2 regions of the Methylocystis hydrogenophila genome follow, and region 1 is predicted to be linked to the other one. Evidence: predicted binding sites of a transcription regulator. Region 1 holds the regulator's gene; the other holds the start of a gene.
What was found. The regulator LexA, encoded in region 1, represses DNA repair genes until DNA is damaged. The targets are predictions, from matches to a motif close to TGTTCNNNNTGTGTTCNG.

Region 1 (3,133 bases):
GCGCCATTCTCTACGACATCGGCACGGGCTCGCGCGTCGGCACCGAGCGCGCGCTTGTGATGACGCTCATCATGCTTGCGGCGGTTCTCTTCGATCGTCCGTCGCTGTCGATGCGCAATCTGGCGCTTGCCGCGCTCTTCATCATCGCTTTCGAGCCGGAGGCGTTGCTGGGGGCAAGCTTTCAGCTCTCTTTCGCGGCGGTGGCTGCCTTGATCGCGGTGTACGAATGGCGTGGCGAATATCTCGCGAAACGCCGCATCGACGATCGCGCGCCGCGCGGGCGATGGGCAGCGTTTCGTGAAAGCGTCGTCGAGCGCCTGCTGCAAGGACCCGGGGCGGCGATTTTCGCAACGCTCTGCGCGACCTCGGCGACCGCTTCATTCATGGCGAATGATTTTCACGAGCTGAGCCCCTATGTGCTGATCGGCAATCCGCTGACGCTGGCGATCATTGAATTTTTCGCCGTTCCCTGCGCGCTCGTCGGCGCCGCGCTTTACCCCTTGGGCCTCGACGGCTTCATCTGGCGCTATCTGAACCTGGGCATCGACCTCGTGACCTATCTCGCCGGGCTGATCGCGAGCGCGCCCGGCGCGAGTCTGCCGGTTGCGGCTTTTGCGCCCTGGGCGATCCTTTTCCTTTCGCTTGCGGTCCTGTCGCTCGTGTTGTGGCGCACTTGGGCGTGGCGCGCGCTCGCCATTCCGCTCGCCGTGATCGGGCTGATGGGCGCGAGGAGCGGCGCGCCCTTTGATCTGGCCGTGCCGGCGACCGGAGAATCGGCGGCGCTGCGTCTTCCGTCCGGTCAGCTCGCCGTCATGGGGCAAAAGCCGAGCGCTTTCGCCGCGGAACAATGGTTGCGGGCGGACGGCGACTCGCGCCCGTCCGCGGACGCGAGGAGCGGCGTCGCTTGCGACGACGCGGGTTGCGTGGCGAAGGCCGTCAATGGCCGCTTAGTCGCGCTCGTCGCCGGGCGCGGCGGCTTTTTCGAAGACTGCGCGCGCGCCGCCGTCATTGTGACGCCGCTCTATGCGCCATTGGGCTGCGCGGCGGAGATCGTGATCGATCGCCAGCGACTGTCCGAAACAGGGGCGGTGGCTTTGAGGTTCAAGGCGGATCGCGTCGAATGGACGACCGCGCGCGCGATCGACGAGGATCGCCCATGGTCCCCCGCGCCCCGCAATCGCCGGGCGTCCGGATTTGCCGCGCCGCTGAGCGATGACGAGCGCAGCGCGGAAGAGGCGCGAGCGATGGAGCCGCTGGAGTAGGGCGGAGCAATTCACGCGTCATCGCGAGGAGCGTAGCGACGAAGCAATCAAGGGGCTGTTAAAGCGCTGGATGGCTTCGCTTCGCTCGCAATGACGGCATTGCCACGAAACTAATACTTCCGCAGCAGGCTCACAAGCCTGCCCTGAATGCGGACGCGATCGGGGCCGAAGATGCGCGTCTCATAGGCGGGGTTGGCCGCCTCCAACGCGATCGAGGCGCCGCGCTTGCGCAGGCGCTTCAGCGTCGCTTCCTCGTCGTCGATCAGCGCCACGACGATGTCGCCGGTGTCGGCGCTGTCCTGCTTGCGGATGACGACCGTATCGCCGTCGAGGATTCCCGCTTCGATCATCGAATCGCCGCGCACTTCGAGCGCGAAGTGCTCGCCGCTCATCAGCAGGTCGGGCGGCAAATTGATCGTGTGGCTGCGGTTCTGGATGGCGGAGATCGGCGTGCCGGCGGCGATGCGTCCCATGACCGGAACGGCGACCTGATGGTCGCCTTCGTCCTCGAAACGTTCGCTGAGCGGCCGCACGCGCCCGAGATTTCCCTCGATGACGGACGGCGAGAACTTGCCGCTGCGCCCGCCGGCGACCCGTGGCGTGGACGATTCGGGCAGACGCAGAACTTCGAGCGCGCGGGCGCGATTGGGCAGGCGGCGGATGAAGCCGCGTTCCTCGAGCGCGAGGATCAGCCGATGAATCCCCGACTTCGACCGCAGGTCGAGCGCGTCCTTCATCTCGTCGAAGGACGGCGGCACGCCCGACTCCTTCAGACGTTCATGGATGAAGCGCAATAGATCATTTTGTTTTTTGGTCAGCATCGCCGCACCGCCCCGCAAGCCGAATCGTTGATTTTGGCTGAGCCGCAGCTTCTGGCTCGATAACCTAAACAAATCATGAACAGAACGATATCGGTTCTTACTGCGTTCCGCAAGTCATATGTTCACGCTTTGGTTAAGCCATCATTCGTGACGAACTATGTTCGCCCCGCCTGTCCCGTGCTAGACGGGCCGACCCAAAGCCAAGGAATTCGCGTCGCTCATGTCTCAGGTCGTCACTCGCTTCGCTCCGTCGCCCACCGGCTTTCTGCACATCGGCGGGGCGCGCACGGCGCTGTTCAACTGGCTTTACGCCAAGAAGCACGGCGGTCGGATGATGCTGCGTATCGAAGACACCGACCGCGAGCGCTCCACGCAAGCGGCGATCGAGGCCATCATCGACGGCCTGCAGTGGCTTGGCCTCGAATGGGACGGCGACATCGTCTACCAGTCCGCGCGCGCGGCGCGCCATGCGGAAGTCGCCGAAGCGCTGCTGGCGCAGGGACGCGCCTATCGCTGCTACGCCACGGCGCAGGAGCTCGAGGAGATGCGCGAGAAGGCCAAGGCCGAAAAGCGCCCCTGGCGTTACGACGGCCGCTGGCGCGATCGCGATCCCTCCGAGGCGCCCGCCGGCGCGCCCTATGTCGTGCGCATCAAGGCGCCCCAGGACGGCGAGACGATCGTCGACGACGCCGTGCAGGGACGCGTCGTCTTCCAGAACAAGGATCTTGACGATTTCATTCTGCTGCGCTCGGACGGCGCGCCGACCTATATGCTCGCGGTCGTCGCCGACGATCACGACATGGGCGTGACGCAGATCATTCGCGGCGACGATCATCTCACCAATGCGGCGCGACAGACACACATCTATCAGGCGATGGGCTGGACGGCGCCCGCCTTCGCGCATATTCCGCTGATTCACGGACCGGACGGCGCCAAGCTTTCGAAGCGCCATGGCGCGCTCGGCGTCGACGCCTACCGCGCGATGGGCTATCTGCCGGCCGCGCTGCGCAACTATCTCGTTCGGTTGGGGTGGTCGCAGGGCGACAAGGA
Region 2 (3,133 bases), 570 kb from region 1:
GCCCTCGCGCTCGGCCTGCTGGTTGGCAATTTTGTTCAGGTCGGCGCTGGCTTCGCCGGAAGGCCCGACCCTGCCGCCATCGCGAAATATACGGCGCTCGCCGAAAAGCGCGGCGGCGTCGATTTTCTGCTCGACATCATCCCCGACAGCGCGATCGGCGCCTTCGCCAAGGGCGATATTCTGCAGGTTCTGCTGTTCTCGCTGCTTTTCGGCTTCGCGCTCTTGGCGCTCGGCGAACGCGGCCGCGCGCTGCGGGTGATCATCGACGACGTCGGGCAAGCCATGTTCGGCGTCATCGCCATCATCATGAAAGCCGCGCCGATCGGCGCTTTCGGCGCCATGGCCTATACGGTGGCGAAATATGGTTCAGCCGCGCTTCTCTCGCTCGCCGGACTCGTCGGGCTGTTCTATCTCACGGCCGGGCTCTTCGTCGTCTTGGTGCTGGGCGTCATTGCGCGCGCGGCCGGCTTTAACATCTTCAGCCTTATCGCCTATTTGCGCGACGAGCTGCTCATCGTGCTCGGCACGTCCTCATCGGAAAGCGCCCTGCCCGCTCTGATGGAGAAGCTGCAATGGCTCGGCTGTTCGAAGTCGGTCGTCGGACTCGTCGTGCCGACCGGCTATTCCTTCAATCTCGACGGCACCAACATCTATATGACGCTGACGACGCTGTTCATCGCGCGCGCGATGGGCGTCGAGCTGGATCTTTCGCATCAGGCGACCATCCTCATCGTCACAATGCTGACGTCGAAGGGCGCAAGCGGCGTTTCCGGCGCGGGGTTCATCACGCTGGCGGCGACGCTTACGGCGGTCGATCCGCAGCTGGCGCCAGGCATGTCGCTCGTGCTCGGCGTCGATAAATTCATGAGCGAGTGCCGCGCCTTGACGAATTTCATCGGCAATGGCGTCGCGGTGATCGTGGTCTCCGCCTGGGAGGGCGAGCTGGATCGCGCGCGGCTGACGGCGGGGCTCGCACGCAAGATTGATCCTTCCGACGTCGCGATCGGCGTCACGACGAAATAAGCCAGGAGCCCACAGGCGCGCGCATCCATTAAGCCTTGGAAAGAGAACAAAATTCCGCTGTGCTTGCATGAAGTTACGGCAGATGCTAGAACAAAAAACGAACATTAAGGGTCTCCTGGCGCCACATCAGCTGTGGACAAGCCGAGCCGGCGCGCCCCAGGAGCGGCCTTTGCACTAGAGTGCCAGGCGTCAAGCAAGCGGAGAGCGACATGGCGGGCAGCGTCAACAAGGTGATCCTGATCGGCAATCTCGGCCGCGATCCGGAGGTGCGGACGCTGCCGTCCGGCGATCGCGTCGTCTCCTTCTCGGTCGCGACGACCGAGTCCTGGCGCGATAAGAACACCGGCGAGCGCAAAGATCGGACCGAGTGGCACAATGTGTCGATCTTCAACGAAAATCTCGGGAAGATCGCCGAGCAATACTGCCGCAAGGGATCGAAAATCTATCTCGAAGGCCAGTTGCAGACCCGCGAATATACCGACAAGGACGGCAATCAGCGCAAGGCGACCGATGTCGTGCTGCAGCGTTTTCGCGGCGAGCTGACTCTGCTCGACAGCAAGGGCGGACGCGGCGAGGGCGACTACGACAGCGGCTATGGCCAGAGCGGCGGATCCTTCGGCCGCTCCTCGCCGATGGAGCGCGGTCCCGCCGAACGGCGTCCCGCCCCGGCCGGCAAGCTTTCCGACCAACTCGACGACGACATTCCCTTCTGACCTCGGCCGCGCGCTCGTTTAGAGCAGGTTCCGAAAAAGTTGACAGACTTTTTCGATGAGAACCCGCTCCAACGTTTTGATTTGGAGCGATTCCTTATCGATCACATGATTCCATGTGATCGGGAAGCGCTCTAGAGCAGGCCCATGTGATCGCGAAGCGCTCTAAGAGCGCCCGCGCGACGCATATTCGAGGATGATGTCCGCCGCCCGAGCGCTCGGCGTCCGGCCTGCTTCGAGCAGGCGCGCGCGGACGCGCTGGAAGGCCGCGAGCTGCGCTTCGCGCGCGGCGCTCTCGCGCAAGAGCGGCCTTAAGGCCTCGGCGAGCGCGCGCGGCGTCGCCGCCTCCTGCAGGAATTCCGGCACGATATTCTCGCCGATGATAAGATTGGGCAGCACGATCGATTCGACTTTGACGAGAAAGCGCAGCAGCGATTCGGCGCGCGAGATCCTATAGGCGACCGCCATCGGCACGCCGGCGAGCGCCAGCTCCAGCGTCGCGACGCCGGACGTGACGAGCGCGGCGCGCGCATTGCGGAAGGCGGCGAATTTCTCAGCCTGGCTGACCAGACGCGGCGTCAGCGGCCAGCCCTGCAATTCACGCAGCAAGGTCTGCTCGACATTCGGCGCGACCGGAATGGCGACCTCGAAGTCGGCGCGTTCGCGCAAGAGAAGTTCGACCGCCTCGCCGTAGATCGGCGTCATGCGCCGCACTTCCGCCAGTCGCGACCCGGGCAGAACAAGCAGCGAGCGCGCGCCGCGATCCTGAAAAGGCCGCGTCAACTCGTCGAGACGCTCGACGAGCGGATGGCCGACATAGACGCATCGCGGGCCGCCGAGGCGAACATGCGCCTGCGGCTCGAAGGGCAGCAGCGCCAACAGGCAATCGACGTATTCGCGCATCGCGGGCGCGCGGCCAGGCCGCCACGCCCATACGGTCGGGCTGACGTAATTAATGATCGGCAGGTCAGGTCGGGCGGCCCGCACGCGGCGCGCGACGCGATGGGTAAAATCCGGCGCGTCGATGATGACGAGACAATCCGGCGCCTGATCGACGACCGCGCGCGCCGTCTGTGCGATCCGCCGGACAAGGCGCGGCAGCCGGGCCAAGACCGGAACGAGGCCCATCACCGCGATGTCTTCGAGCGGAAACAGCGAAACGAGGCCTTCGCGCGCCATCGCCTCGCCTCCGACGCCGGCGAAAACGGTCTCCGGACGCGCGGCGCGCAAAGCCCGCATCAGCGCTGCGCCGAGCTGATCGCCAGAGGCTTCGCCGGCGACAAGGAAGATGCGCGGCGCGCTCATGGCGATTCAGCGCGCGCGCGAGGCGCGCAAAGCGGCCGCGTCGAAGGCGCGCGCAGAAATTCGACGATCGCCGCACTGTCTGCGTCGCCGGCGAA

Region 2: a site for LexA is predicted at 1,110-1,127, ahead of ssb (single-stranded DNA-binding protein). Genes of this name have one in related genera too.

What each region holds. Positions count from the first base shown of each region.
Region 1 covers NC_018485.1:39,479-42,611, forward strand. Annotated here, with positions in the region: gene BN69_RS00205 (ComEC/Rec2 family competence protein) at 1-1,262, shown strand, start outside; gene lexA (transcriptional repressor LexA) at 1,373-2,083, opposite strand; gene gltX (glutamate--tRNA ligase) at 2,304-3,133, shown strand, end outside.
Region 2 covers NC_018485.1:3,238,373-3,241,505, reverse strand. Annotated here, with positions in the region: gene dctA (C4-dicarboxylate transporter DctA) at 1-1,023, shown strand, start outside; gene ssb (single-stranded DNA-binding protein) at 1,233-1,736, shown strand; gene lpxB (lipid-A-disaccharide synthase) at 1,899-3,038, opposite strand; gene lpxA (acyl-ACP--UDP-N-acetylglucosamine O-acyltransferase) at 3,035-3,133, opposite strand, start outside.